DNA from 4 places in the Brucella anthropi ATCC 49188 genome. Region 3 is predicted to be linked to each of the others. Evidence: predicted binding sites of a transcription regulator. Region 3 holds the regulator's gene; each other region holds the start of a gene.

Region 1 (7,896 bases), on a different replicon from region 3:
TCGACCCAGAGGCGGCGGAGCAGCGAAAAAAGCTCGAGGCGGACCAGAAGGTCGCGGAGACCGCCTCTCTGCGGTCGACTGCGGCGGAGGCGCAATTCGGACGCGCCGACGAGGTCGCGAAGACGGCTTCGTCGAGGATCGAGCGATTGGACGCAGCCGAGGCTCGCGTCGGATCCGCCGGCACATACCTCGAAGAGAAGGCTCGTCTGCGGGACGAAGCCAAGGCTGAGGCTGCTCGTGCCGGTGAGGAGGAAAAATCACTCCGCGCCGCGCTCGACGAGGCTCGCGCGGAAAGGGAGAAACACGAGGAGGCACTGTCCTCCGCACGCGCGCGATTGCGCGGGTTCGCTAATGCCGCGGGCGCTCGTCGCGCGATCGATGCGCGAAAAGCTCTAGCCGAGCTAGAGGAGCGTGAGCGTGCGCTGGTTGATGACTCCGCCGGGGCCGTCGATAGTGACGACCTTGAGGAGATTACCGAACTCGAGCTTGCCGCCATCCAGGCACGCGCCCGGTTCGAAGCAGGCGCTGTGAAGGTAGAAGTCGAACTCGGGGCGGGCGCATCTTTGAGGATTGACGGGTTGACGACCGACGTCACCAGCGTTGACGTCCTCAAGACCACCAAGTTCGAGTTGGGTGATGCGGGCAGCCTAGTCGTGCGCCCGCCGCAGGGTTCGGGTCAGTCCATTGAGGCCGATCTTGCAGCGGCGACGGAAGAACTCGCTTCCGCCTTGCGGTCGCTCGGCATCAAGTCGCATGCGGAGGGCGTGGCCCGGAACGAACGGGCCTCCGCTGCCAAGCGCGAGTTGAAGGCGCTCCGGACACAGATCGCCTCGGCATGTCCTGGAGATCCGACAATCGGGTTGGCGCCCGGGGCAGATGCCCTGCGCGCCTTCGTGGCCGAGCTGGGCGACATCGCCGACGTTGTCGCCCCAACCGACAATGTCGACACGCTGGAGAAGGCGGTGGTCGACGCCAAGCTCGCCGAGGCTGCCGCATCCGGAAAGCGCGAAGACGGGAGGACGGCTCTGTCGAAGGCGGAGAGTACGCTCGCAACGGCCGAAGCCGATTATTCCGCAGCCATCCGCGAATCCGAGGCTGCGGCTGAAGATCTCCGGAACCTCCTAGAGATCGGGGATCGGGAAACGCTCGAAGCGGCGCGCGGTGAGGCTCAGCGGGAGCGTGCCGCGAAGTTCGAAGCTCTCGAGAAGGCGCGCGAAAGCGCCACGTCTTTCGACGCCGACGCTATCCGACGCCGCATTGTGAACCTCGATCGTGCCGCCAGCCGGGCCGGCGAGGAACGACTTGAACTGACCGCCCGGATCGCGTCGCTCGAATCCACGATCGTTAGGGAAGGGACAAACGGGCCTGCCGGTCGCCTTGCCGAAACGCGGGAGGAAGAGGAGGCCGCGATCGCCGCTTGCGATCGTTTGCGGCATGAGGCCGACATGCTTGAGGTGCTCCGCGAGGCGCTGTCGGATGCCGCGAATGAAGCGTCGAGGACATTCCTCGCACCCGTCACGGCTCGGGCTAGTCGATACATCCAGCAGCTTCTTCCCGGATGTGATCTGTCATTCAACGAGGAGCTCGGGCTGACCGGCCTCACGAGGGCGGGGATCGATGAATCCTGTGGTGATCTCAGTCGAGGCACGCAGGAGCAGTTGGCGATATTGACTCGGCTCGCGTTTGCGGACCTCCTGCTCGAGGATGGAGCGCCGATCTCTCTGATCCTCGACGACCCTCTCGTCTATTCCGATGATGCCCGCTTGGAGACGATGACCGACATCCTGCAGGACGCTTCGAAGCGGATGCAGGTGATACTTCTCACGTGCCGGTCGAAGGCTTTTCGTCACGTCGAAGCCAATAGGATCACGCTGAGATGAGCAAACGGATGGATGCGGCGAACCGCTACAGGCTCGCCTTCACTGAAGCGGAGGAGGCGCTGGTCGCACGGATCGATTTGCGTTGATCGCATGCCAACCATGCCGAGGCCCGTGCTGCCTACCTCGCGAACCAAGCCGATCTTGGATATGTTGAGATCGCTGAGAGAGCGGGACGCCGTGCCTGCTCAACGGATCAGCTATTGGACCCAGATTATCAGCCTGGACGCTTGAAGGGCTCATATGAGCAGCCGTTCGAGCGCAATGATTGCCGGAGCGAGGAAATCTATACTGGCCTTCCCGCGAGGCGCTCGTCGAGAACCGGCTCGTCCCAGGTGCGCGTCACCCCGAGCCACTTGTCGATCACCGCCTGAAACTGGGGCTCTGCGAAACAGGTCTGGAACGTGTAGAGGCGATTGACCACTTGCCGCATCAGGTCGCGCATCTCCTCATCGTCGAACCGCGACACGCTTCCCCAGGGGATGTGGTTGCCGTCGGCGTCGATGACGAAGACATCGGAATAGTCACCGGTCTTCGTGACCGGGACCGGCCCCGCATGCAGGTCCTCCAGCATGCTGTTGCGGACGCAGATCATCGCCATCGCCTTGGCGAGCGTCGCCGCTAACTGTTCTTCTTCCTTCCGGCCCATTTTCGTCCTCCGGATCATTGTCAGAGGCCCGGCAACATGCCATCGGCGGCTGCGCTCGCTGGCGTCTCCGCGATCACCAGCCGCTCGTCGGGCAGCGGCCGTTGCAGGTCCTTCGCTTCCTTCCAGTCGGCGGTTAGCCAGGTCTCGACTTCGTCACGGCCCGTCAGGATGACGGGCATGGCCTTCGGATGGATCGGTTTCACCACGCCATTGGCCTCGGTCGTCAGGAAGGCGAACAGCTGATGATCGCCCGGACGCGGGGTCCGGTTCGATCCGCGGGTTCCGCGCCATGGCGTCCAGATTCCCGCGAAGAAGAACAGGGGCTGGGTCTCATCGAGGGCGAACCAGTGCAGCGGTTTGCGCTTCGTGAATGGCGTCCAGATTCCCGCGAAGAAGAACAGGGGCTGGGTCTCATCGAGGGCGAACCAGTGCAGCGGTTTGCGCTTCGTGACCGGATCGGGCTTTTGCCCATATTCGGAAAAGGCGGTGGCCGGGACCACGCTGCGATGCTCAACTCCGAGCCATTTGCGCCAATGGGGGCTGGCCGTGTTGCGGATATTGGTGACGCCGGTGTCCGGTGCATCGCGGGACTTCAGATATTCGATGGGCGTCGGCATGCCCCAGGTCAGCGAAGCCAGTTCCCGTCCGCCATCGGTGTTGCGCACCACCGGAGCCGGCCGGTCGGGATAGACGTCGATCGAAGGTTCGAGATTGCCGATGCTGTCATGGGTGGCGGCCACGAAATCCCTGATCGCCTGCTGATTGGTCGTAATGCGATACAGGTTGCACATCGCCCCACTACTCTCCTTGCGAATACTTTACGCCACCATAGGGCATCGCGCGCCGTCGATCACTTCCGGGATGGCCGAGATTGACTCTCGACCCACAAGAGAACAAATAAAGAACATAGCAACAGAATCGACCAGTGCAAAGCCCCGGAGACGCCATCCTCATATGCCCAGCCGTGCCGACAGCCCAGCCATTGCCGAACTTCGGGCGCGCATCGCGCGGCTCGAAGGCGATGGCGTGCGTCCGCACGAGGTGCTGCCCTTCGGGATCGCGCCGCTGGATCGCAAGCTGCCCGGTGGCGGACTGGCGCTCGGATGCCTCCATGAAGTCGCCGGAGGCGGCAACGGGGCGGTGGATGGCGCGGCTGCCGCCTGTTTCACCGCCGGGATCGCCGCCCGCACCGCCGGCCAGGTGCTCTGGTGCGTGGCGCTCCAGGATCTCTTCGCACCGGGGCTGGAGCAGGCCGGATTGCCGCCCGGCCGGGTGATCTTCGTCGAAGCCGGGGACGACAAGGCGACTCTCGCCTGTATGGAGGAAGGGCTGCGGCATGGCGGGCTGGGGGCGGTCGTCGGTGACGTCGCGCGCCTGCCGATGCCCGCCTCGCGGCGGCTGCATCTGGCCGCGAAAGGTTCGGCGACGATCTGCATCGCGTTGCGCCGCTGGCGGCGGCAGGCGGAGGCGAGCGATTTCGGGCAGCCGACGGCGGCGATGACCCGCTGGCGGATCTCGGCGCTGCCGTCCGCGCCCCTTCCGGTTCCCGGTGTTGGACGGCCGCGCTGGCTCGTTGAGTTGATCCGGGCGCGGGCGGGCGAATGTCTCGATATCGAACTGGAGGCGTGCGATGGCTCGGGTCATCTCTGTCTTCCTGCCGAACTGGCCGACAGACCGGTTGCGGCGGAAGGCGGGCGACGCAGCGCCGCCCGGTGAGGCGCCGCTGGTCATCGCCGGAAAGGAGAAGAACCGCCGGGTGGTGACGGCGGCCGATCCGGCCGCGCAGGCGCTCGGCCTGCGCGCCGGAATGCCTGTCACCAAGGCCCAGGCGATGGTGCCCGGCCTCCACATCGAGCCCGCCGACCCGCGGGCCGACCTGGACAGCCTCGAACGCCTCGCGCTCTGGGTGCTGCAACGCTTCTCACCTATCGTCGCCGCCGACGCGCCGGACGGGATCGTCATCGACGCGACCGGCGCCGACCATCTGCATGGCGGTGAGGCGGCCATGCTGGAGGTGCTGACCGGTCGGCTTGTCATGTCCGGCGTCACCGCCCGCGCCGCCATTGCCGATAGCTGGGGCGCGGCCCATGCGCTGGCGCGCTACGCGGCCGATCCGCTGTTTGTCGCCCCTCCCGGCGAAACCGTCCCGGTCCTCGCGCCGCTGCCGCTGCAAGCACTGCGCCTGCCGCCCGCGATCGCGGTGGGGTTGAATGACCTGGGCTTTGTCCGCATCGGCGACCTGATCGGGCAGCCCCGTGCGCCCCTGACCCGGCGCTTCGGCCCGGAGCTCTGCCGGCGTCTCGATCAGGCCCTGGGTGCGGTCGCCGAACCCATCGAGCCGATCCGACTGGAGGAGCTGGTCTCCGTCCGCCGCGTCTTCGCCGAACCCATAGGCGCCGCCGAGACCATCGCGCGCTATATTCGCAAGCTGGTCATGGCGCTCTGCGAGGCGCTCGAAGGGCGGGGTCTTGGCGCGCGCCGTCTCGACCTGCTCTGCTACCGCGTCGACAACCGGGTCGAGACGGTGCGCATCGGTCTGGCCATGCCGGTGCGGAATCCCGCGCGCCTGACCCGGCTTCTCTGCGACAAGATCGAGACGATCGCGCCAGGCTTCGGCGTCGAGATCATGTCGCTGACCGCCACCCTGGCCGAACCGCTGGCCCTGAAACAGGCGGCCAGCAGCCTGATCGAAGAGGGGGCGCCGGATCTCTCCGGCCTGATCGACACGCTGGCGAACCGGGTCGGCGCGCGGGCGGTCTATCGCTTCGCCCCGGTGGCGAGCGATGTGCCCGAACGCTCGGTCCGCCGCCTGCCGGCGCTTGCCGAGGATACGGGCGCAGGCTGGCCGGACCATTGGCCGCGCCCCTCGCGGCTGCTCTCCCAGCCGGAGCCGATCGAGACCATGGCGCTGCTGCCGGACCATCCTCCGAACTGGTTCTCCTGGAAGGGCGTGCGCCGCCGTGTTCGCCGGGCCGACGGCCCCGAGCGCATCTTCGGGGAATGGTGGAAACGCGATGCCGAGCTCATCGCTGTGCGGGACTATTTCCGGGTCGAGGACGATGCCGGCGAACGCTTCTGGATCTTCCGCTCCGGCGATGGCGAGGATGCGGCCACCGGCTCGCATCGCTGGTTCCTGCACGGGATATTCGGATGAGCGCGCCCGCTTACGCCGAATTGCAGGTGACGTCGCATTTCTCCTTCCTGCGCGGCGCGTCCTCGGCCGAGGAGCTGTTCGCCGCGGCGGCCGCGATGGGGATCGAGGCGCTCGCCGTGACCGATCGCAACACGCTGGCCGGCATCGTGCGCGCCCATGAGGCGGCGAAGGAGGCGGGGGTGCGGCTGATCGTCGGCTGCCGCCTCGATCTTGCCTGCGGCATGTCGGTGCTGGTCTATCCGACCGACCGGGCGGCCTATTCACGGCTTTGCCGATTGCTGTCGCTGGGCAAGGGGAGGGCGGGCAAGGCGCGCTGTCATCTCGAATGGGACGATCTGGTCGCCTATGGCGAGGGGTTGATCGTGGTCCTGGCGCCGGACCTCGCCGACGAGACCTGCGGTCTGCGGCTGCGGCGCCTGCGCGATGCCTTTGGCGATCGCGCCTATCTCGGCCTGACGCTGCGCCGGCGGCCCAATGACCAGATGCGCCTCTGGGAGCTGTCGACGCTCGCTGCGGGCCTAGGTGTGCCCACCGTCGTGACCAATGACGTGCTCTTCCATGAGCCCGGACGCCGCATCCTGCAGGATGTCGTCACCGCGATCCGGCACAATCTCACCGTCGATGCGCTCGGCACCCGGCGCGATCGCCATGCCGACCGCTATCTGAAGCCGCCTGCCGAAATGCACCGGCTCTTCGCGCGCTGGCCCGAGGCTTTGGCCCGGACGCGTGAGATCGCGGATCGCTGCCGCTTCTCGCTCGACGAGCTGCGCTATCAATATCCCGAAGAGCGCGACGATCCGGCGCTGACCCCGCAGGAGACCCTGGAGCGGCTGACCTGGGAGGGCGCGGCGAGCCGCTATCCCGAGGGTGTCCCCGACGAGGTGACAGCGGCGCTGAAGCATGAGCTGGCCCTGATCGGCAAGCTCGACTACGCGCCCTACTTCCTGACGGTGAACAGCATTGTCCGCTTCGCCCGGTCGCGCGGCATCCTCTGCCAGGGGCGCGGATCGGCCGCGAACTCGGCCGTCTGCTATGTGCTCGGTATCACCGCGATCGATCCCGGCCGCAACGATCTCCTCTTCGAGCGTTTCGTCTCCGAGGAGCGCCGGGAGCCGCCGGACATCGACGTGGATTTCGAGCATGAGCGGCGCGAGGAGGTGATCCAGTGGGTCTATGAGCATTACGGCCGCGAGCGCGCCGCGCTAACCGCCACCGTCATCCGCTACCGCTCCAAGGGCGCGCTGCGGGACGTCGGCAAGGCCCTGGGGCTTCCCGAAGACCTGATCCAGACGCTGTCCGGCCAGCTCTGGGGCTGGTCCGAGGCCGGTGTGACCGAGCAGCAGCTCCGCGATCTCAATCTCAACCCGCAAGATCGCCGATTGCGCCTGACGCTCGAACTGGCCGCCCAGCTTCGCGGCGCGCCGCGGCATCTGTCGCAGCATCCGGGCGGTTTCGTGCTGACCCACGACCGGCTCGACGATCTCGTCCCCATCGAGCCCGCGGCGATGGAGGGGCGCCAGATCATCGAATGGGACAAGGACGATATCGACGCGCTGCGCTTCATGAAGGTCGATGTCCTGGCGCTCGGCATGCTGAGCTGCATGCGCCGGGGGCTGGACCTGCTGGCCGAGCACAAGGATATCCGCCTCGATCTGGCGTCGATCCCGGCCGAGGATCCGCGCACCTATGCGATGATCCGCAAGGCCGACACACTCGGCACCTTCCAGATCGAGAGCCGGGCGCAGATGTCCATGCTGCCGCGCCTGAAGCCCCGGACCTATTACGACCTGGTGGTGCAGGTCGCGATCGTGCGGCCGGGGCCGATCCAGGGCGATATGGTTCATCCCTATCTGCGCCGGCGCGAGGGTCTGGAAGAGGTCGACTATCCCCGGCCCGAGCTGGAGAAGGTGCTGGGCAAGACGCTCGGCGTGCCGCTGTTCCAGGAACAGGCGATGCGCGTTGCCATCGAATGCGCGGGCTTCACCGCTGGCGAGGCCGATCTCCTGCGCAAGAGCATGGCGACCTTCAAGCATACCGGCGGGGTCTCGAAGTTCCGCGACCGGCTGATCTCGGGGATGATCGAGCGTGGCTACGAGCAGGACTTCGCGGAGCGGACCTTCCAGCAGCTCGAAGGCTTCGGCTCCTATGGTTTTCCGGAAAGCCATGCGGCGAGCTTTGCGCTGATCGCCTATGCCTCGGCCTGGCTCAAATGCTGG
Region 2 (7,896 bases), on a different replicon from region 3:
AAGGCGAACACGTACCGTTCCTACCCTTCATCTTTGCCGTTCCGACTGCAACCATGGCTGTCTTTGTTTTCGGCGCTGTGGAAACGGGCGGCTTTGCCCTCTTTCCAGTCTTCGGAGCGCGTATCGGTTATCCGGAAGCAGACGCAGCACTTCTGCTTACGATGATCGGCCTCGGCAATGTGTTGATGCAGATTCCATTAGGCCTTGTCAGCGATCGCATTTCGGATCGCCGCAAACTTCTGCTCTTCTGCGCCACGACGGGCCTGATCGGTATGATCGCCCTGCCCTATCTCATGCAGCACTGGTATCTCATGGCAGCCATTCTGTTCCTGTGGGGTGGTGTAGTGGCTGGTCTCTATACGATCGGCCTCGCGCATCTCGGCTCCGAGCTGACGGGACGTGAGCTGGCATCCGCCAATGCCGCTTTCGTGTTCTGTTATGCCATCGGCATGCTTGCAGGACCGCAAGCCGTTGGTGTCGGTATGGACATGCTGGGACCAAAAGGATTCCCCATGACTCTCGGTGTGTTTTTTGCCGCATATGCACTCTTTGCAGCAGGAAGGCTGCTTTTGAGGAAGAAGCGGGCTTGACTTTTCGCCGCCAATACGTAGTGTCGCGCCAAATTTCCGCTGCCGGATGAGATTACCGGAATCGCTGGAGGTTTCCATCCATTGAGCATGATCCCGAGAATTGGGAACCGATTTTCGGCAAGATCATGCTCCGGCAAAGATACAGAGCAGGTAATTCGATATGGCCAAGGCTACGACGATCAAGATCAAGCTTTTGTCGACCGCTGACACCGGCTTCTTCTACGTAACGAAGAAGAACAGCCGCACGATGACGGAAAAGATGACAAAGACCAAGTACGACCCGATTGCGCGCAAGCACGTCGAGTTCAAGGAAACGAAGATCAAGTAATTCGTTTTCGGTCGTCATCGACAAGATGATTGAAATAAAAAGCCGTCTCTTTCGAGACGGCTTTTTTGTTTCCAGCTTCGTGGATTCTTCAGGCTGCCGAAGAGACAATGCGGTTGCGACCACCTTTCTTTGCCTGATAGAGCGCAGCATCTGTCCTCGAGAAAAGAGCGTCAGCGCTATCCCCCATCAGCCTCAGCCCTGCAACACCCATACTGATGGTCAAGTTGACCTTGTGTTTGCCGTTGGCAACCGCAAAGGGCGTGTCTGACACAGCAATCCGGATTCGCTCGGCAACAGCCTTCGCAGCCTCCACATCGCTATCCGGCAGAACGACGACAAACTCCTCCCCGCCGTAGCGACACATGAGATCCATCCCACGAATATTCTTGCGCAGGCGCGTCGCAAATTCGCGAAGAACATCGTCACCAGCATCATGCCCGTACTGGTCGTTGATCCGTTTGAAGTGATCGAAGTCGAGCATGATGACTGACAATGGCCGCTCGCGCCCCATGGCGCGGGTCAGCAGGACAGGCATATGTGTATCGAGATAGCGGCGGTTGTGCAGCCCTGTGAGACTATCCGTCACCGCCATGGTGATCGTACGGTTCAGGCTCTGCCGCAGTAAATCGTTATAACACTTCCGTTTGATCTGGGTTCGCAAGCGCGCAAACAGCTCCAGCTTCTCAAGCGGACGCATCAGATAGTCATTTACGCCAAGCTCCAGCGCACGCACCACGAGCGCGCCCTCATCTTCCCGAACAACGAGAATGATCGGCACCAGCCTTGTGCGTTCAATGGTTCGCAACTGCGAACAAAGGCGCAGCGGATCGTAATAAGTGAAGTTGGCTGAAACAACGATACTGTCGTAATCCGTATCTATCGCCCGGATCAAAGCCGTGTTGGCATCGCTGGCCACATCGACACGATAGGTCTCTCCAAGAATGAGACGAAGGCGTGCAGCCGCCAGTTCGTCCTCATCAACTATGAGAATGCGGGCGACCTCATCCTTATCGGCATAATTCCCGCCCATCTTGCTTGCCAGCAGCGTTTCCACTTCAGCGTCCGCAACCGTGCCCGTTCGCTGGAAAAGCTCATCAGAGACCAGTTTCAGCCGCGCCAGGCTCTTCACACGCGACAATAACTGAAGATCGCTGACGGGCTTTGACAGAAAGTCGTCGGCGCCAGCTTCAAGGCCGCGAATCTTGTCATCGACACCATCGAGCGACGTCACCATCACAACAGGAATATTGGACGTACGTGGATCATCTTTCAATCGACGACACACTTCAAAACCGTCCATCTCCGGCATCAATATATCTAGAAGAACGACGTCAATCTGGCCGCCCAGACAAAGCTCAATGGCTTCAGGACCGCTATAAGCCGTAATAACCTCATAATATTCGGAGAGGAGCCTTGCCTCGAGGAGCTTTACATTGGAATCCACATCGTCAACGACGAGAATTCGTGCAGTCATGATGCCCCTCGCCCTGATTTCCGCTAAGCGTCGCCCAAATAGGATTTGATTGTCTCTATGAAGCGCGGCACCGATATCGGCTTGGATATATAGGCTTCACAGCCGCCCTGCCGAATACGCTCCTCGTCGCCCTTCATTGCAAAAGCCGTCACGGCAATAACCGGAATGTGCCGCAACTCGTCATCGTCTTTCAGCCATTTTGTGACTTCCAGTCCCGACACCTCGGGAAGCTGTATGTCCATGAGAATCAGATCAGGTCGATGTTCGCGCGCAAGATCGAGCGCCTCAAGCCCGTTTCTCGTCCGGATGGTCTCATATCCGCTGGCTTCGATAAGATCGCGAAACAACTTCATATTGAGTTCGTTGTCTTCGACAATCATCACGCTTTTCGGCATCGAAAATTCCTTGGTCTTATTCCCTGCAGCAACCCGGCATTTGCTCGATTTTCTTATCCGCCAGAGAGTCCCCACTTCTTAGACTGCGGGTAGTTTAACCTCATTTCATTGATGAAAGGCAAATAATTCCATTGTTCCTCGACTGAGCGACCGTTACACATTCGGCAAAGCAACAGAAAAAGCGGAGAAACCACATGAAAACGCTGATGAGCCAGGCGGATGCGGAAGCGATCGCCATTGAAGCGTTGGCGTGGTTGGCTCAGGACAAGGACCTGCTGCCTCGCTTCCTCGCCCTGACAGGCATTGAAGCTGCGTCGATCCGGCAGGCAGCACGTGAACCTGGCTTTCTGGCGGGGATATTACAATTTTTTCTGACACATGAGCCGACGCTGCTGCGCTACTGCGAAGAGGCCGGCCGTGATCCGGCAACAATTGAGAAAGCCTTGTCATATCTGCCCGGCGGGCTGAACCAGCACCTTTAGAAAAGACTTCGATCCGCAAATTAAAAGCCCGACACTGCCGGGCTTTTTGCTAACTATTCAGCAGCAGGATTTGCTGCAGAAACCTGGGCTTCATTCGAAACCGACAATACGTTCAACTCGTGCTGCTTGCCATCGCGTGCCGTCCAGGAAATCGACTGGCCGGGTGCAAGGCCGATCAGCGCAGTACCGATAGGCGTGAGAATCGAAATTTTGCCCTGCGCGATATCCGCTTCGCCCGGATATACCAGAGTCACCCGACGCTCCTGCCCGTCATTGGAGCGAAACTCCACAGTAGAGCCCATGTGAATCACATTCTGCGGCAAACGCTTCGCAGGAACGACTTTCGCGCGGTCAAGTTCAACCATCAACTCCTCGGCGATCTCCTCGAGACGTTCCGAAACGTTTGTGGCCAGCCCCATCAGACGTTCATAGTCGATTTCGCTAACAACGATATTGGGCTTCTTGCGATTCTTTCCGCTCATGGCGAGTGCTCACTGCTGTTGAAAGGTAATAAGTCTCCGTGCTGTTTCTGCACGAAGCCGTTCAGATTGATTTTAATGAAAGCGCTTATTTGAAATCCGCTTTTGGACAAGCGGCGTACCGTCCCCCGGAGTTCCCCTGCGCTAGGCAGAACTCGAGGGTAGCTATCCCGTGATCGGATAAACCCGATGAAGTATGGATGCAAAACGGTTGTTCATATTGCTAAACTTGGTGATATTCCCGGCAATGTCAAGTGTAAGACCAACCGGGATGATATATCCCCATGGCACTTCGGCCTTTCGATGCTATAAAAGGATGTTCCTTTTATGTTCATCAGACGGTTCGTCCTCATGGCTGACACCATTGCACCTAACAGTTCGGAAAAAGGTGTATGCCGCGACTGCCTTGCGCCGCAAAAATCGCACACTGGCAGACGATGCCATGCATGCGGCAGCCCTCGCCTTCTCCGTCACAGCGAGCTTTATAAGCTCTCTCTGGCACACATTGATTGCGACGCTTTTTACGCATCAGTTGAAAAGCGGGACAATCCGGAACTGCGGGACAAACCGCTCATCATCGGCGGCGGAAAACGCGGCGTGGTATCGACGGCCTGCTATCTTGCCCGTATTCATGGCGTGCGATCTGCCATGCCCATGTTCAAGGCACTGGAAGCCTGTCCCGACGCCGTCGTCGTTAAGCCAAACATGGAAAAGTATGTTCGCGTCGGTCGTGAAGTGCGGCAAATGATGCGTGACCTGACGCCCCTCGTTGAACCTCTTTCCATCGATGAGGCTTTTCTGGATCTGAGCGGCACGGAACGCTTGCATAAGGCTCCACCCGCAATCGTTCTCGCAAGTTTCGCCAAACGCGTAGAGGATGAGATAGGCATTTCCGCCTCGATCGGACTATCCTATTGCAAGTTTCTGGCCAAGGTTGCATCAGATATCGAAAAGCCGCGCGGTTTTTCCGTTATCGGTGAAGCAGAAGCCCTGACGTTTCTGCGAGACCGATCCGTCAGCACGATCTGGGGAGTAGGCAAGGCTTTCGCAGCCAAACTGGAAAGTGATGGAATCAGGTCGATCGGCCAACTCCAGACGATGGAAGAAGGTGCACTTGTGAAGGCGTATGGCACTATGGGGCAGCGTCTTTACCGTTTGTCACGAGGACAGGACAGCCGCAAGGTCGAGCCGGACCATGATATGAAAAGCGTTTCGGCAGAGACAACCTTCAACAATGACTTGTCGGATGCCAACGATCTCGTTCCTGTTCTTCGGGCGCTCGCCGAAAAGGTCTCGCGGCGACTGAAAGCAAGTGAAATAGCCGGGCGTACTGTCGTTTTGAAGCTGAAAACACACGACTTCAAATCGCGTACGCGCAATCGGCAGCTTTCCGATCCGACCCAGCTCGCGGATAGAATCTTCCGCCACGGATTGCAGCTTCTCGAAAAAGAACTCGATGGTACACGATTTAGATTGCTAGGGATTGGGGTTAGCGAGCTTTCTTCAAGTGATCGCGCCGATCCGCCCGATCTAGTAGACACTCAGGCCACCAAACGCGCCGTCGCCGAAAATGCCATCGACAAGCTGCGAAACAAATTTGGATTGAGTGTTGTCGAAACCGGCTATACCTTCTCCAAGGGCAATCTGGCGCGCCCGCAAATGCCGCCAGATCGAGACGACCAGCATTGAAATTACAAAGCGCGAAGAAACCTTTGTAGAAATCTTCTACATTTGGCTCTAACGGCTTGACGAGACCGATCTGTATCAATATTGGAACGGGCCAAGGCGCTACCAACTGATTTGGCAACTGCCTTACGGAAGGCCTCGTGGCGGAGTGGTTACGCAGAGGACTGCAAATCCTTGCACCCCGGTTCGATTCCGGGCGAGGCCTCCAATATTTCCATATATAAAATCAATAGACTATTGAGATCAGCGTCGAATTCGACATGGCAAGCCTTGTTGCATCATGTTGGAAGTTAATGCCTATAAATTACAAATGGTTACGCAAAAATTGGGCGAACCCGTGTGACATCGAGCGGAACATACTTGGCTCTGTTTGTTGTCGTGAACAAAACAAAAGCTTCGGCAGGTGAAGTCTAAAGAAATTGCAGACATGTTTGGTGGTATTTGTGTTCGTGTAACGCGCAATAAATACGTAATTTGGACGCTTTGTAATTTCGACAGAATTGGCAAGCGCAATCCCGCTATTGCCAGATGAGAAATATTTCAAACACTTCTGAACTCCAACGGCGCAAGAACAAGACTTTGCGGCCACTATTCATATCAGCTGACTAAGAATCACGCCCGTACCGGCACTACAGAGCGCAACAAGCACCAAGAACCTCGGTATCGAAAGTTGCTCGATCCATTCAATCGCTCGTATACGAGGCGCTTCTATGCCTTTCTTATCAAACATTATCCCCTCCCACTATTTTTGTATATTTTTATCATACGGTCAAAATTTGTCACCCGTCACTTTAGTTTAGAACGAGATCAGCTATTTACCGATGTGTAAGAGCACCAAGCACCGCGAGAAAAAATTGAGAAACCATTGAAAAAAATGACGCATGTATTGTATGACTGATTTGATGCATCGGGCGGGACATAAACTATACTTGGCAGGAGAGCCAGCTATGTCACCGAAGCTTAAAGCTGCCCTTGTGGGTGCAGTCATCGCAGTTGTTGTCGGCTTTGCCGCATCGCAAGGACTGATCAGCCAACAGACAGCAGAAGACATAAAAACCAAGACAAATGAGGTCCTTGCAGAAGAACCCGCACCAGTACCTCAACAGCCTGCTCCCGCGCCTGCCGAAGCTACTCAGCCGCAAGAAAACGATACGCCGGCACAATAAGGCTCAAGGCGACTTCAACCCGTTGCTTCCGTCAGCATCGAAACCCGGATCAACCCGTACGAAGCGCCCAAAGAAGCGTCCGGTCAGAACTGTCGGTACAAAGATTGGCTCTGCGGGATAATCGTGGCCACAGTTTGCTTCGCTTGACCGAGGCCATATTATTCAGCGTCCGACCGTCTTCCGCCTGGGTACACAGAACCGCAGCTCAGCAAACGAGATATCCTGTTCAAGTCAACGGCAACAATCTTATCCGCCACGGCATCGGACTTGACCACCTTGGTGTGCGGACCAACGTCTATCAGTGCAGCATGAATGCCACTGCGGAAGCCATCGTTGACACTAACGCCAGAGCATCTCTCCTAGATTCAGCAAAAGCGGGCGATATGGAACCAGAGGTAGGTCACAAGTACGAGGTTGCCAGCAGGTGCTTAGATTACCCCTCAAAATTCGACTTTTATCTCGTATGGCAAGTCCAGTGTAGTGTAAATTTCGTTCGTTTTAGCGCGGAAGAGCTCAATAGAATCGGAGAAGTTATCCGTCCCGCGCCTCCCACAATAGTGAGGCGTTACAAGAACTTTTCCTGGAATCAACGACAGCTGAAACTAAGAGTTACGATGATTTCATACGGCATACTCACCAAACTTGATCATATCAAGTTGGTCTTCTCGACAGATCACCCAACCTTCAGTGACCTCTCGAAGAGATCGTGAACCAACGCTCCCCCACACGAGTGACTGGCCATTCAATTGACCTGCCATTACTGACTATCAATGTTACCTAATGTTTGTAACACGCCGAATTGTTATCGGATCAACTGAACAAACATGTGGGCGCAGACCGCGATTACAAAGACTGCGGCGAAGCCGGATTCGAGACGAAAATACCAAGGCATTGCCACTCTCCAATCATGGTTAACAGACAGCTAACCAACGCGCGAAGAACGATTTGGTTCAAAATGCTTCAGCAAGAATGAATATCGTCACCCGTTAAAGGGCGCATCATAGATTCATCGCTATCTATCCGCTTTGAATTGAGATGATGCCGGCGAGCTCACATGGAGGGATTCTGATCGTTCGCGAAGGTAATGGCCAACCGTACAATGCCTGCGCTCTCAAGCGCTTAGCTACGCCGTCCCGACAAACTCGCTAAATCGTTAGCGTGCCCTTACACCGCAATCAATAGAGTGTCCAAGTAGTTCGGTCACGCACCAAAGTGCACTGCGCCAGAAACTTCGTTTTGAATGCAGTGGAAAATTGAGCAACCTCATGAAATGAAGTGGCTCCCCGGGCCGGATTC
Region 3 (7,896 bases):
ACCTTGGCGATCAGACGGATCGACGCGACCATACGCTGATGCGGGTCGGTGATGTCGGTCGAGTCATGATAGAAAGCCGACATTGCACCAACGCAGCCAACCATGACTGCCATGGGATGAGCGTCACGACGGAAGCCCGTAAAGAACTTCGTCATCTGTTCGTGAATCATCGTGTGGCGTGTCACACGGTAGTCGAAGTCAGACTTCTGCGTCGCGGTAGGCAATTCGCCGTAGAGAAGCAGATAGCAGGTTTCCAGAAAATCACCGTGTTCGGCAAGCTGATCGATCGGGTAACCACGATAGAGCAAGGTGCCTTCATCGCCATCGATGTAAGTGATCTTGGATTCGCACGATGCCGTGGACGTGAAACCGGGATCGTACGTGAACATCTGCGAGTTTTTGTAAAGTGGACCGATATCGACGACGTCTGGTCCGACAGTGCCTTGTCGTACAGGCAGGTCGAATGTTTTGCCTTCTAGTGTAAAGCTGGCTGTCCTATCTGACATCGTGTTTCCTTTCATGTCCACTTTGCCGCCCGCACGACGGCAGAATTGTAATCGTCGTTATAATTTGTCTTTTATCTCTTGGAATGGTCCCTGCCCCTATGGGGACCATCAGCGTTTAGCGCATTATCCTAACGATTTTGCCCGTCAAACTATCCCAAACGGTTCGCGATGCAATGCGTAATTTGAACTATTTACGCCGGTTTTGTCACGTCAGCGTGAATGTTCCCACCTTAACCGATTTGATCGCGAATACGTCCGAGAGACTCTTCACGTCCAAGGACGAAAAGCACGTCGAACACACCCGGAGAGGTGGCGCGACCGGTCAGAGATGCACGTAATGGCTGTGCGATCTTGCCCAGTTTCAGGCCGGTTTTTTCTGCGTGAGTCCTTACGACGCCGTCAAGAGATTCAACGGTCCATTCGCCAGCTGCTTCCAGATCCGGGAGTACGGATTTGAGCACGGCCCGGCCTTCGTCGTTCAGGAGAGAAGCTGCCTTTTCGTCAAGATCAAGCGGGCGGGCAGCAAAGATGAATTTCGAACTATCAGCCAGTTCCACCAAAGTTTTGGCGCGGTCCTTCAGGCCCGGCATAGCGGCAAGCAATTGTGTGCTTCGCTTGTCGTCGAGAGCGTCGGCAATTTCCTTGCCACCCTCGATTTCCGGCAGAACAGCGATAAGCGCATCATAAAGCGCCTTATCGTCACTGGCGCGCATATAGACGCCATTGATTGCCTCAAGCTTCTGAAAATCGAAGCGAGCTGCACCCTTGTTGATATCCTTCACATCGAACCATTCGATCATCTGTTCGGTCGACATGATTTCGTCGTCGCCGTGGCTCCAGCCGAGACGTACAAGATAATTGCGCAGAGCAGCAGGCAGATAACCCATCGCACGGTAGGCATCCACACCCAAAGCGCCATGACGCTTGGAGAGTTTTGCACCGTCCGCACCATGAATGAGCGGGATATGCGACATTTGCGGCACGTCCCAACCCATTGCATCATAGATGACTGTCTGCCGCGCAGCATTGGTCAGATGATCGTCGCCGCGTATGATATGGGTCACGCCCATATCGTGATCATCGACAACGACTGCATGCATGTAAGTCGGCGTACCATCGGAACGCAGAATGATGAAATCGTCCAGGTCTTTGTTCGGGAAACGCACATCGCCCTGCACTGCATCCTGCACGAGAGTTTCACCTTCCTGCGGTGCCTTGATCCGGATGACCGGCTTTACGCCTGCAGGCGCTTCTGACGGATCGCGATCACGCCAGCGACCGTCATAGCGCGGCGGACGGCCTTCTTCGCGTGCTTTCTCGCGCATTTCGGCCAGTTCTTCTGGTGTTGCATAGCAATAATATGCCTTGCCGAGAGCGACGAGTTCTTCTGCTACTTCGCGATGGCGAGGTGCGCGCTCGAACTGAGAGATGGCATCGCCGTCCCAGTCCAGACCAAGCCAGGTCAAGCCATCAAGAATGGCAGCCGTCGCGGCGTCGGTGGAACGTTCCCGGTCGGTGTCTTCGATGCGCAGCAGCATCTTGCCACCGCTGTGCTTGGCATAAAGCCAGTTGAACAAGGCAGTGCGCGCACCACCAATGTGCAGATACCCCGTGGGCGAGGGGGCAAAACGGGTAACGACCGGTTTCGACATGATAGCTCCACTATGTCGTGCGCCTTTTTAGAGCAGCGGCAAATGCCGGAGACACAGGCGCGAACTTGAATTCCAATGCCTGCGCGAGAATGCCCGGCAGGTAATCGGGGTTCGTTATGCGAACCCACTCGATTTCGGCTGCGGTTCATGTAGCATAGGCAGCAATGTGCGCAAGGGCCTCGCATCCCTTTCGCGCGAATGTGCCGTCGTTCTTTCGGGGTATTCCGGCGGTTGGGCCAACTTTTGCGGTCAGGCGGGGGCATGACAGGCATCAGGGAAGCGAGCGATATAAACGAACGGGCGCTTGTGAAAAGCATGCCCGACGGCTTCGTGCGCGCTTTGTTGCCAGAGGTCTGGCCTCCAAATGATGTCGAGATTCCGGTAAATCCACTGCCGGTCAAGCCTCCTGCGCCGAGCTTGCGTGAACGACTTCTGTCTATACCGTCGGTCACAGCGCGACAGTTCAATGCTGCGGTCGAAACTGAAGCGGGACGCGGTGTATTTTTTCTTCTGCTGCCGGTTTTTGCCGGTGTTGGCGCAATCATCTATTTCACGCTCTCATTCGAACCGGCATGGTTACCGCTTTTGTCCATGCTCGGTATCGCCACTATCTTGCGAATTGCGACGCGCAAGCAATTCGCCGCTGCCCAAGGCGTGACATTGGCAATCGCTCTGCTGGCGGGGTTTGTGGTCGGCAAATGGGAAACGGAACGTCGTGCCACGCCGATGCTGGGCTCTGACGTGGCAACACGTGTAACGGGTCGGGTTGTCGCTCTTGAATATCAGGACAATGGCAGCTGGCGGATAACACTTGATGTGCTCCAGACAGAGCGTCCAAAACTCCGTTTTCCACCGAAACGCATTCGTGTCAATGCGCGGGACATACCGGCGTCAACGAGCATTGGCGGCGGACTGGCAGGTTTCGTGCGATTGCGTATTCCGTCGGGTCCGGTTCGCCCGGGTAACTACGATTTCTCGTTTCATGCCTATTTCAATGGTATCGGTGCCAATGGTTTCTTTCTCGGAACACCCAAAGTGGCGACGGTTTCTCAGCCAGACGAACTGACTGCGGAAATCTCCCAGTGGATCGCCATGTTGCGCGTGCGGGTGTCTGAACGAATCGAGGAAGTGATCGGTGGCGAGGACGGCAGTGTTGCTTCGGCGCTTGTGGCAGGTACGCGTGCAGGGATCAGCGAGCGGACAAATGAAGACCTGCGCAAGGCGGGGCTCGCACATATTCTGTCGATCTCGGGCTTGCATATGGCGCTTGCCGCTGGCGTTATCATGCTGACGTTGCGATCTGTCTTCGCGCTATTTCCGGCTTTCAGTGTGCGGCATCCCGTGAAGAAATATGCGGCCTTTCTCTCCCTGTTGAGCTGTACCTTCTATCTTGCCATGTCAGGTGCGGATGTCGCTGCACAACGAAGCTATGTGATGATTGCAGTGATGCTCGGAGCTTTGCTGGTAGACCGAGCGGCCATCAGCATGCGCAATCTGGCGATTGCGGCCATCGCTATGATTGCAATTTCGCCGCATGAGATACTGGGACCGAGTTTTCAAATGTCTTTTTCGGCTACGGCTGCGTTGATTGCCGGTTATGCCTGGTGGAGCGAGCGCAACGCGATCAGGCAGGTTGGCACGGAAGAACGTGGGAAGACCGCCTATAGCTTCGCTGGAAAAGTCCTGAAGCCGATCACTGCGGCGGCGGCTACTTCGCTCATCGCCGGATTGGCAAGCGGGATTTTTGCAGCTTATCACTTCAACAATACAGCGCCGTTTGGTCTGGTAGGAAATGTCCTCGCTGAGCCTGTAATAGCTCTTCTCGTGATGCCGTTTGCCGTCTTTGGTCTTGTACTGATGCCATTGCAACTGGACTGGGTACCTTTGCAGATAATGGGCTGGGGTATTTTTGCAGTCAGGCACATTGCTGCCTTTGTTGCAAAGTGGTCACCAGATGGCAATCCTGGAGCCATGCCCGCACTCACTATCGTTCTCTGGGCCATTGCGCTCGTTCTGGTTATTGTTCTGTCGACCAGATTGAAGGCGCTGGCGCTGCCCTTCATCGTTCTGGGGTTTGCCGTTTTCGTCAGGGAGCCTTTTCCTGACATCGTGATCTCGGAAGATGCCAAACTGGTGGGTGTTCGGCTCGCAGACGGGAAGTTCGCAGTCAATCGAAGCCGACAGTCACAGTTCACAATCGACAATTGGAAAACCGCTTATCTGGTGGAAGAGTTCATCGCGCCGCCATCCGGCAAAAACAAAAAGCGAACTGATGGGGACGGGTTCGAATGCGAAGATGGACTTTGCACGATCAGTCTGCGTGATGGTCGTACACTAGCCTACACCGCAGATGTCGCGATGCTGGAAATAGCCTGCAACATCGGCGATGTGGTTATTCTCGCCGTTTCCGGCAAAGATCCGGCGTGCGGACGTTCCACTATCCTGAGTATCAGCAAACAGGAACTGGCGCTAAAGGGAGCCGTCGAGATCAGGCTCGGAGAAAGGCCAGATAAAAATCGATCTCTCAAGGCTATATCGGGCGACACCTACGACGTCGCAAAGCCCGAGATGAGCCAGCAAACATCTGAATTGCAGCCGGAGGACCGAATTACCTATGCAATTGATGCGCCAAGTCGTCCTTGGCATTTGCACCGCATCCATTCGCGTCCAGCACGTGGCTTGTCCGAGCGCGAGTACAAACCAAAATCCCACTCCGCTCAAAATGCCGGAGTTTGTTCATCAGGTGTTAGCGATGAACCAACGCGCTGCAACTAAATAAAGAATGGTTCCACGTTTCTGTTCTTAACTGGAACCGCCCCATTGTTTGAACTCGGAGCTTATCTCCAAAGCCGGCTACACTACGATCTAGTAGCGGCGGATCAGGCCCACAAGCTTGCCCTGCACACGAACGCGATCCGGGCCAAATATTCTGGTTTCGTATGCCGGGTTTGCGGCTTCCAAAGCGATGGATGCACCCTTGCGGCGAAAGCGCTTCAAAGTCGCTTCCTCGTCATCGACAAGTGCCACCACGATTTCGCCAGGGTTTGCGGAATCACCGCGTTTAATGATGACGGTGTCACCATCAAAAATGCCGGCGTCGATCATTGAATCACCTCTGACCTCAAGCGCGTAATGCTCGCCCGCACCGATCATTTCGGGCGGAAGGCTGAGGGAGTGTGTTTGATTCTGGATTGCTGAAATCGGTACACCCGCAGCAATTCGCCCCATGACCGGTACGGATACAGTTCCAGACGTGTCGTCATTGGTAGCCACGGGAGCGGGGCGTGCCGGTGGCGGAGGTGTTTTGCCCAAGCTGCCTTCGATAACGCTGGGAGCGAACTTCTTTTGTGCGTTGAGGCCCGGAGCGATGGAATCCGGCAGACGTAACACCTCAAGCGCACGCGCCCTGTTCGGCAGACGGCGAATAAATCCACGCTCCTCAAGGGCGGTGATCAGACGATGGATACCCGATTTTGAAGCCAGATCGAGCGCTTCCTTCATTTCATCGAAAGACGGGGGAATGCCCGTTTCTTTTAGACGTTCATGAATGAACAGCAGAAGCTCGTGCTGTTTACGGGTTAACATGCGCGACACCCTCCCGGCCAAGAATCGAGAAAAACAAAACCAGAACGAACACTATATGTTCCAGTCTTGTTCTGCAATGGTTTTAAAACCATTAACGCTCAGGGTGAGATTGAACGGAATATTTCAGGGCAAGACCATCACGGGCACGGCATGTCAGATGCTGCTTCGAATAACATATATTTTATTATGACTTAGGTCTGTTTTCTCAAGCTTTAGTGAGGGCGAGAATTGCGCTCGATCTATAGCATGAGAACGCGACAATCATCGCCAACAGTGGCAGCAGGAGCGTTTTCATCCCTGATGAGAAGCGCTTTTGAACCGACGAGAGCTGAAAGCATGGACGAATCTTGGACCGGAAACGGCTTTGCGGTCAGCGTTCCGTCAGGGTTTGATTCGATTGTGGCCCGGATATAATCGCGGCGGTGGTCATTCGCAGGCAGGTCAGTGCCCAGCTTTGCAGGTCGGATATCGGCATCGAGGTTCGTTCCGGCAAGCTTGGCGACGAGCGGACGGAGAAAAACGAGGCTGCATACCAAGCTCGAAACGGGATTGCCCGGTAGGCCGATGACATGCACGATCTTGCCGTTCACTTCGATGCGCCCATACATCAGGGGCTTGCCGGGCCGCATGGCGATCTTCCAGAAGTCGAGATTGACGCCCTGTTTCTGCAGTGCTCCATGCACAAAATCCCGGTCACCGACGGAAGCGCCACCGATCGTTACCAGAATGTCGATGCCGCTTTGCAGGCTGTCTGCTATTGCCCGTTCGATTTTGGCAGGATCATCCGGAATGATCCCTTTATCATGTGGCGCTCCGCCGGCTCGCCTTACTATCTCGGCGATTCCAACGCTGTTCGATGCAACAATCTGGTCTTTTCCGGGTGTTTCCCCCGGCGGAACCAGCTCATCGCCGGTCGCAATGATTGCTATTTTGGGCTTTTGAAAGACGTCGATTCTCGCATTGCCACTGGCCGCTGCCAGCGACAGGGCCGCAGCATCCAGCGCCCGCCCGCTCGGAATGACGATGTTATCGGGTGAAAAATCGAGGCCTGCGCGGCGTATATGTCGTCCCGGTTCTATGCCTTCGTGAACGGTTAGCCGGTTATCCGAGCGCTCAGTGTGTTCCTGAATAACGATCGTATCCGTGCCTTTGGGCAGTGGCGCGCCGGTGAAAATCCGGACCGCCTGACCAATTCCCGGTTCACCTTCGAAGCGATTGCCCGCTGCCGATTCGCCGATGATGTCGAACTCGACGGGATAAGAGATGTTGTCTGGCGCGATCAGGGCGTAACCGTCCATGGCCGATCCGTCGAACGGCGGCTGCAGAAAATGTGCCAAAACAGGTGTTGCAACCACGCGCCCACCTGCATCTGACAAAGCGACCTGCTCTTTACCGTGCGGTTCTGCGGATTTCAGGATGCGGGCCAGTGCTTCATCGACCGGGAGAAGGGACATGGCGTTTCCTCTCGAACTGAATTGTTGACCCGTCTAGACCACAGAATCTGTCCAGATGAGTTGATCCAGAGCAAAGTCTAGCGGTTTATGCTTTCCAGTCACCTGATTTGCCGCCGCCCTTTTCGGTAACGCGGATACCGCCGATCTCCATATGTTTGTCGACGGCTTTGGCCATGTCATAGATCGTAAGACATGTAACAGAAACGGCGGTGAGGGCTTCCATTTCCACGCCGGTGCGCCCCTTGAGCTTGGCCAGCGCACGAACGCGCAAACCGGGCAATGTCTGATCCGGCTCGATTTCGACGGCTACTTTGGTCAACATCAGTGGATGGCAGAGGGGAATCAGATCGGCGGTCTTTTTAGCCGCCATGATGCCAGCCAGACGCGCAGCGCCAATGACGTCACCCTTAGCGGCGTTGCCTTCCAGAATGAGCGCCAGCGTTTCCAGATTCATTCTGACCGACCCTTCGGCCACAGCCTGTCGTTCAGTCTCGTCCTTGGCACCAACATCCACCATATTGGCAGCGCCGGTCTGGTCGATATGGGTGAGTTTGGACATCATCAGTCAGGCCTTGCCAGTCAGCAGTTCACGGGTAGCCGCTGCAACATCGGCCTGCCGCATGAGGCTCTCTCCGATGAGGAATGTCCCGATTCCAGACTTTTTCAGACGCAGGCAATCTTCGTGTGTGAATATGCCGC
Region 4 (7,896 bases), 840 kb from region 3:
GGAGGATGGCTGTGTGGACTATGGCTATGCTGCAGATATTCTCGAACCGGGGCTCATCCATGTGAAGGAGATGTGGCGCGACCGTGCTTCGCTCGACCGGCATTTCGCCTCCCCCCATATTGCCGAATGGCGTGCGGCCTGGCCTGAACTTGGTATCGGCGACCGCAATCTCGTTGTTTATGAAGTTGGCGAACCACAGATCACGTAATAAGCATGAGTTTTCGCGATAAGTCTCGGCTTGCACGCGGCTTGGCAACTGCTAAAAGAACTACGGATAAATTTTGGGCGCCGCTCTGGAGCGCCTGATGAGACGGAAGTTTATTATGAGCAAGTGGAAAGACGTTAAGAAAGTCGTTCTCGCCTATTCGGGCGGCCTCGACACTTCGATCATCCTGAAGTGGCTTCAGACGGAACTCGGCGCGGAAGTTGTGACTTTCACTGCCGATCTCGGTCAGGGCGAAGAGCTTGAACCAGCCCGTAAGAAGGCGGAAATGCTGGGCATCAAGGAAATCTTCATCGAGGACGTGCGCGAAGAATTCGTGCGCGATTTCGTTTTCCCGATGTTCCGCGCCAATGCCGTCTATGAAGGCGTCTACCTGCTCGGCACCTCGATTGCCCGCCCGCTGATCTCCAAGCACCTGATCGAAATCGCCAGGAAGACCGGCGCCGACGCCATCGCGCACGGCGCGACCGGCAAGGGCAACGACCAGGTTCGTTTCGAGCTTTCGGCCTATGCGCTGAACCCGGACATCAAGATCATCGCCCCATGGCGCGACTGGTCGTTCAAGAGCCGCACGCATCTGCTCGAATTCGCCGAACAGCACCAGATTCCGGTTGCCAAGGACAAGAAGGGCGAAGCGCCGTTCTCCGTCGACGCGAACCTGCTGCACTCCTCGTCCGAGGGCAAGGTTCTGGAAGATCCGGCTGTCGAGGCACCGGAATATGTGCATATGCGCACCATTTCACCGGAAACCGCGCCCGACAAGGCAACGATCATCAAGATCGGCTTTGAAAAAGGTGATGCCGTTTCGATCAATGGCGAACGTCTGTCGCCAGCAACGCTGCTTGCCAAGCTCAACGACTATGGCCGCGACAATGGCATCGGTCGTCTCGACCTCGTGGAAAACCGCTTCGTCGGCATGAAGTCGCGTGGCGTCTACGAAACGCCGGGCGGCACGATCCTGCTGGCAGCTCACCGCGCCATCGAATCGATCACGCTTGACCGTGGCGCTGCTCACCTCAAGGACGAGCTGATGCCGCGCTACGCCGAGCTGATCTATTACGGCTTCTGGTTCTCGCCGGAACGCGAAATGCTGCAGGCCGCCATTGATCACAGCCAGCGCCATGTTGAAGGCGAAGTCACGCTCAAGCTCTACAAGGGCAACGTGATGGTGATCGGTCGCGAATCGGACAAGTCGCTCTATTCCGACAAGCTCGTCACCTTCGAAGACGATCAGGGTGCTTACGACCAGAAGGACGCCGCAGGCTTCATCAAGCTCAATGCACTGCGTCTGCGTACGCTTGCTGCGCGTGATCGCAAATAAGCATATCCAATCCAGACAAAAGCCCGCCTTCCCGGCGGGCTTTTTGTTTTTAGAGCGGAACAATTGTCTTTGTGCTCTGGATGACCGGCAGGATCGCATGAGATCAAGCGGCGTGTTTTATACCCGCCAGCATCTTTTCTTCACCGGGACGCAAAGTCAGCACCCGCACGCCATTCGCGGTGACTGCGACCGTATGCTCGAACTGCGCTGACAATTTTCCGTCGCGCGTCACCACCGTCCAGCCGTCCTTTTCGGTCTTCACCTTGGCCGTTCCCTGATTGAGCATCGGCTCGATGGTGAACACCATGCCTTCGCGCAGACGAACGCCGGTGCCAGGCTTGCCGAAATGCAGAACCTGCGGTTCCTCATGCATCTCGCGACCGATACCATGGCCGCAATATTCCCGCACGATGCTGTAGTCATGCCGCTTGGCGTGACGCTCGATGGCATGGCCGATATCGCCCAGCGTCGCGCCGGGTCGCACGGCAGCAATCCCCTTCCACAAGGCCTCATAGGTCACGCGGACCAGCCGTGAGGCGAAAGGAGCGACTTCACCGACCATATAGGTCTTGCTGGAATCAGCGATATAGCCATCCTTTTCCAGCGTGATATCGAAGTTGATGATCTCGCCGTTTTCAATGATCTGGTCATTCGACGGCATGCCGTGGCAGACGACTTCGTTCTTGGAACTGTTCAGCACATAGGGATAGTCATATTGCCCCTTGCTGGCAGGCCGCGCCTGCAATTCGCGGGTGATATAATCCTCGACCAGATCGTTGACCTGCATCGTGGTCATGCCTGCCAGAGGTGTGCGGTCGAGAAGCGCAAAAACAGAGGCAAGCAGCGCGCCGGATGCCGCCATTTTCTCCACTTCGGCAGGGGTCTTGGTCATGACGACTGCACAGTAAGAACGGGCAGAACCGGCAGCTCGACCTGCGCTGCGCGCAACTGCATCTGCACGATCTCGTTGAACGACAGGTCGGGATGGGCCTGCGCCAGCATACCGATCTTCATCCAGTATTCAGCCTGCGCATTGATCGAACGGCACATGACGTCACTCGCCTTGCGCAGTTCCTCATGCAGTTCATCGCCGATTTTCACGATACCCATAGCATTATCCAGACCATATAGTTCATATACGAATCATATATAAACCGTATATATTCATCGATCAAGCTCTCTACTGTTCCTGCTCAAGCAATCAAAGCCACTTGCATTTAGTATGGCACCGTACTATAAGTCACCGTATGGAAATAATCGAACAAAAGCATCACGCCCTTCTGGGCGAAATGGAACGCCGGCACAGCCCGTCCACCGACGCGCTGAAAACCTGCTTTGAAGTCTTGTCGCTTGCTGCGGCCATTGACCGGGATTGCGCCAGCCGGCTGGCACCGCACAAGCTTTCGGAAGGCAAGTTCGTCCTGCTGTTTCTGCTGCACAATGCGCCCGACGGCCTCTCGCCGCACGAGCTTTCAGAACGCGCAGGTGTCACGCGCGCCACCATAACCGGCCTGCTGGACGGGCTAGAGCGTGATGGTTTCCTCAAGCGTCACGCGGATAGCGAGGACCGCCGCAAGCTGACTGTCCGGCTGACATCCGAAGGGATGCTGCTGGCGCAACAGCTTTTCGAACAACATACCGCATGGATTGCAAGCCTGATGAGCGATCTCTCGTCAGGCGAACAGCAGCTTCTCAGCACCTTGCTGCGCCGCATCTGGAGCCGCACCGATGCCGGTCGTTCTTTCAAGATCAATGAAACCCTAAGGGATATGACATGACCTATTACCTCGCCGAGCTTTATTCCCCGAAATCGAGCTGGCACGCGCTCGATGCTGAAGGCAGGCAGGCCTTCTTTGAGAAAGTCGGCGCGGGTATGGGCGGGCTTGGCGCGCTCGGTATCGAGGCCTTGGCATTAGGTCCCGTCGACGCGACAAAGTCTTTTGCGCCCAGCCAGAGTTTCTTCGCCATCTGGCGTTTCCCGGATGAAGCAGCTCTCGACATGCTGATTGCCGGAATCACCGCCACCGGCTGGCATGATTATTTCGACACGATCAATGCGGCGGGTGCAGGCACCGACCTTCCCGGCCATCTGGCGCAACTGGCAGGCGTGCCTTTCAGGGACGCCGCCTAATCCAAAACCACTATCGCGATGATAGAGCGTATCCCGAAAAGTGTGAAACGCCTACGCAAGGAAATCAGTCCACTGGACTGATTTCTGATCCCGCTTGACTCTTGCCTCGCTCGATTCAATACTAGAACATATAGAGAACAAAAAGATGGAATCTAGACGTGAGCGGCATCGACATCGCGGCGCTGCGGCGCATGGTTACGACCATTGAAGGCAACGATCCGCAAGGCAGTTTTGCAAATCAGGGACAAACGGACTTCGGGCGGACGCGCAGTTTCACGCTCGGCCTTGCCGGAGCGGATGCTGCCTTTCCGCATGGTCTGGCAGGTGACGCGCTGCATGAGGTTTTTGCCGAAAACCCCGGCGCGCATATGGCTGCGACCGGCTTTGCGCTCGCCTTTGCCGCCCGTGCGGCAGAACGCGCCATAGAGCCTCGTCGCCCGATTATCTGGATCGAGGAAGAAAGTGCTGCAAGTGAATATGGCGGGCTTTATCCGCCGGGACTTCATGCCTTCGGGATCGATCCGTCGCGACTTCTGATCGTGCGCTGCCCCACGGCACAGGATGTCCTGAAGGCGGCAAATGATGCGCTGGAAGCCGGAACCGGCGGCAAGGCTTCGCATCTTGTTTCCGGCGTCGTCGCCTCGGTGACAGGCCAGCCGAAATGCCTCGACCTGACCGCTTCGCGTCGTCTGCTTCTGGCAACAGAAACCGCGCAGCTGCCCGTCATCCTGCTCCGGAGCCACCGGACGGCTGTGCAAAGCGCTGCCGTCAGCCGCTGGCGGGTGGCGCCCGCGCCGTCCCGTTCAAGTGGAGCGAACGCACCCGGCAAGCCTGTCTTTTCGGCGGTTCTGGAACGCAATCGCCACGGCACATGCGGGCAATGGATCATGGAATGGAACAATGAAACCCAGGAATTTGGTGCTAACGAACGGGATGGCAGAACGTCTGTTTCTCGCCCTCTGGTTTCCGTTTCTGCCGACCGACCGGCTTCGCAACAGCGCTCCGCCTGACGGCAAACCGCGCCTGCCTTTGGTTGTGACCGAACGCACGGCCAATGCGCTGCGCCTGACAGCAGTGGATGCCGGAGCGGCAAAGCTCGGCCTTTTTCCCGGTATGGCACTGACGGATGCGCGCGCCCGCGTGGAACGGCTTGAAGTGGCAACGGCAGCACCGGAACATGATGCGGCATTGCTCAAGCGTCTTGCCCATTGGTGCGAGCGCTACACGCCGCTTGTCGCCTTCGATGAGCCGCATGGGCTGATGCTCGACATAACCGGCTGTGCGCATCTTTTTGGCGGGCTCGACGCCATGCGTGCCGATGCAATCCGGCGTCTGGAACGGGCCGGGCTTGGCGTACAGGCGGCGATTGCCGATAACAGTTTTGCCGCGCGACTTCTGGCACGGAGAACGAAGGGCAGTGTCTTCAGCAGAGCAGAGGCCGACCGCTTGCTTCCCCGCCTGCCGCTCTCCGCGCTTGAACTGACGCAAGCTGCCGAAACCGGCCTCAAGCGCGCCGGATTGAAACGCATCGGCGATGTGATGGGGCTTCCGCGCGCCGCACTCACCGCCCGCTTCGGCACCGATCTTGCGACCCGGCTCGACCGGCTGGCGCGGCAGGAGCGCGCGCCGATTTCCCCCTTGCGCATCATGCCTCTCAGCACCGTCGAGCGCCGCCTGTCAGAGCCGGTTACCGCAATGGAACTGGTTGAACGCATCTTGCAGGAACTGGCGCAGGAGCTTTTTACGCAGCTTGAACCGGAGGGAAAAGGCGCGCTTCTGATTGAGTCCTCCTTCTTCCGTGTCGATGGCGAAGTGCGTCATATCCACATCGAAACCGGCCAGCCCTTGCGCAGCGACAAGGTTTTCCTGCGCCTTGCGCGTGAAAGGCTCAATGCCTTGACCGACCCGCTCGACGCCGGTTTCGGCTTCGACATGATCCGGCTGGCAGCGCTGCGCAGTGCGGCAATCGCCCAGCGCCAGACGGGGCTCGACCAGCATGAGGAAGATGAAGCGGGGTTTAGTCAGCTTGTCGACCGGCTTTCGGCGCGGCTTGGACAGAACCGCGTTCTCGTTTCCTTTTCGCGTAACACGCATATTCCTGAACGGGCCTTCGGCCTGCGCCCTGCCCTTCACACGGACAGCAAGGGCGAAGCCGATTACGAAAACACAGCAGCACTTCCCCCAGCACTTCCCAACGACCCGCCAGCGCGCCCCATAAAACTGTTTCGCCCGCCACAATTGATCGAAAGCGTGGCGGAAGTGCCCGACAGCCCGCCTTCGTTTTTCCTGTGGCGGCGGGTGCGCCATCATGTGCGCCTTGCCGAGGGGCCGGAAAGGATCGAACCGGAATGGTGGCTCGCAATCGGTCACACGGTTCCGGAACTGCGCGATTATTACCGGGTGGAAGACGAGAACGGCCAGCGCTTCTGGATTTTCCGCGAAGGCCTTTATGACGGTGCCAATCATCCGCGCTGGTTTTTACACGGACTGTTTGCGTGATGGCTCCTTATTTCGAAATGGCTGCTGCCAGCAATTTCTCCTTCCTGTGCGGTGCGTCGCATCCGCAGGAACTGGTAGCGCGTGCGCATGAGCTTGGTCTGTCCGGTATCGGCATTGCCGACCGCAACACGCTGGCCGGTGTGGTGCGGGCACATGCGGCATGGAAGGATTTTCGCGACAAGAGCGATTTCCGGCTTTTCATCGGCTGTCGCCTGTCCTTCACCGACGGCACGCCGGATATGGTCGTCTATCCGCGTGATCGTCCGGCCTATGGGCAATTGTGCCGCCTGCTGACGGAGGGCAAGGCACGCGCCGCCATCAAGGGCGAATGCCATCTCGAATGGGGCGACCTGCTGTTTCGCGCCCGACAGTTCCAGATCGCGGTCTTTCCGCCTGAAGACGACAGACCGGATTTTGCCGCGCGCCTGACCGAGATTGCGCAAGCTGCCCCCGGCTCGGTCTGGTTGGCGCTCGCCATGCCGCATCAGGGCCATGACGGACGCCGGGCCGAACGCATCGCCCGTTTTGCAGCCGAAGCCAATGTGCCGCTGCTCGCCACCAATGACGTGCTCTATCATCATCCCGACCGCCGCGCGCTTCAGGATGTGCTGACGGCAACCCGCTACCACACGACTGTTTTCGCAGCCGGGCAGCTTCTCGAAAAGAACGCCGAACGCCACCTGAAACCACCAAAGGAAATGCTGCGGCTGTTCCGCGACTACGCTGAAGCAGTCGAGGCTACCGCCGATTTCGTCGCGCCCATCACCTTCCAGCTTGATGAGCTGAAATATGATTATCCCGACGAGCCGGTGCCGCCCGGCAAGACGCCGCAACAACATCTGCATGATCTCACCTGGGAAGGTGCCGCTCGTCATTACGGCGCTAACAGCATCCCGCCGAAGGTGCAGACGCTGATCCACAAGGAACTGGCGCTGATCGAAAAGCTGCAATATGCGGCTTACTTTCTCACGGTTTATGACATTGTGAGCTATGCCCGCCGAGAAGATATTCTGTGTCAGGGGCGTGGTTCGGCCGCCAATTCCGTCGTCTGCTTCTGCCTTGGCGTCACCGGTGTGGACCCGACACAGGTCGATCTCCTGTTCGAGCGCTTTCTTTCGGTGGAGCGAAAGGAACCGCCGGATATCGACGTCGATTTCGAGCATGAGCGGCGCGAAGAGGTGATGCAATATGTCTATAAGCGCTATTCCAGAGATCGCGCGGCCATTGTCGCAACCGTCATCAGCTATCGGTCCCGCAGTGCGATCCGCGATGTCGGCAAGGCGCTGGGGCTGACTGAGGATGTGACGGCAGCGCTCGCCAATACGGTCTGGGGCATATCGGGCGGCGGCATCGACAAGCAGCATATCAGACAGGCGGGTCTCGACCCCGACAATCCCATCATCCGACGCGCGGTGGAACTGGCCATCACGCTGATCGGCTTTCCGCGCCACCTGTCCCAGCATGTCGGCGGCTTCGTGCTGACCCGTGATCGACTGGACGAGACCGTGCCCATCGGCCCGGCGGCGATGGAAGACCGCTCCTTCATCGAATGGGACAAGGACGATATCGACGAGGTGGGGCTGATGAAGGTCGATGTGCTGTCGCTCGGCATGCTCACCTGCATCCGCAAGGCCTTTGATCTCATTCACCAGCACAAGCCGGAAAAATATGATGGCAAGAAGCTGACGCTGGCCAATTTGCCGCGCGAAGACGAAGCCGTGT

The links. The regulator LexA, encoded in region 3, represses DNA repair genes until DNA is damaged. The targets are predictions, from matches to a motif close to TGTTCNNNNTGTGTTCNG.
Region 1: a site for LexA is predicted at 3,416-3,433, ahead of OANT_RS16290 (ImuA family protein). Genes of this name have one in related genera too.
Region 2: a site for LexA is predicted at 4,066-4,083, ahead of OANT_RS19015 (DNA polymerase IV). Genes of this name have one in related genera too.
Region 4: a site for LexA is predicted at 3,798-3,815, ahead of OANT_RS00415 (ImuA family protein). Genes of this name have one in related genera too.

Annotation. Positions count from the first base shown of each region.
Region 1 covers NC_009668.1:470,026-477,921, forward strand. Annotated here, with positions in the region: gene OANT_RS16275 (AAA family ATPase) at 1-1,880, shown strand, start outside; gene OANT_RS16280 (hypothetical protein) at 2,164-2,526, opposite strand; gene OANT_RS16285 (SOS response-associated peptidase) at 2,547-3,317, opposite strand; gene OANT_RS16290 (ImuA family protein) at 3,481-4,242, shown strand; gene OANT_RS16295 (Y-family DNA polymerase) at 4,157-5,680, shown strand; gene OANT_RS16300 (error-prone DNA polymerase) at 5,677-7,896, shown strand, end outside.
Region 2 covers NC_009668.1:1,063,306-1,071,201, forward strand. Annotated here, with positions in the region: gene OANT_RS18985 (MFS transporter) at 1-590, shown strand, start outside; gene rpmG (50S ribosomal protein L33) at 751-918, shown strand; gene OANT_RS18995 (PleD family two-component system response regulator) at 1,007-2,392, opposite strand; gene OANT_RS19000 (response regulator) at 2,416-2,787, opposite strand; gene OANT_RS19005 (DUF3572 domain-containing protein) at 2,982-3,269, shown strand; gene rnk (nucleoside diphosphate kinase regulator) at 3,323-3,751, opposite strand; gene OANT_RS19015 (DNA polymerase IV) at 4,100-5,437, shown strand; tRNA gene OANT_RS19020 (tRNA-Cys) at 5,569-5,642, shown strand; gene OANT_RS19025 (hypothetical protein) at 6,382-6,600, shown strand.
Region 3 covers NC_009667.1:2,134,353-2,142,248, forward strand. Annotated here, with positions in the region: gene gltA (citrate synthase) at 1-506, opposite strand, end outside; gene gltX (glutamate--tRNA ligase) at 737-2,158, opposite strand; gene OANT_RS10605 (ComEC/Rec2 family competence protein) at 2,420-4,933, shown strand; gene lexA (transcriptional repressor LexA) at 5,024-5,743, opposite strand; gene OANT_RS10620 (molybdopterin molybdotransferase MoeA) at 5,983-7,197, opposite strand; gene moaC (cyclic pyranopterin monophosphate synthase MoaC) at 7,283-7,759, opposite strand; gene trpC (indole-3-glycerol phosphate synthase TrpC) at 7,763-7,896, opposite strand, start outside.
Region 4 covers NC_009667.1:87,005-94,900, reverse strand. Annotated here, with positions in the region: gene OANT_RS00445 (putative quinol monooxygenase) at 1-208, shown strand, start outside; gene OANT_RS00440 (argininosuccinate synthase) at 324-1,544, shown strand; gene map (type I methionyl aminopeptidase) at 1,648-2,436, opposite strand; gene OANT_RS00430 (ParD-like family protein) at 2,433-2,654, opposite strand; gene OANT_RS00425 (MarR family winged helix-turn-helix transcriptional regulator) at 2,792-3,322, shown strand; gene OANT_RS00420 (DUF6616 family protein) at 3,319-3,675, shown strand; gene OANT_RS00415 (ImuA family protein) at 3,834-4,685, shown strand; gene OANT_RS00410 (Y-family DNA polymerase) at 4,621-6,174, shown strand; gene OANT_RS00405 (error-prone DNA polymerase) at 6,174-7,896, shown strand, end outside.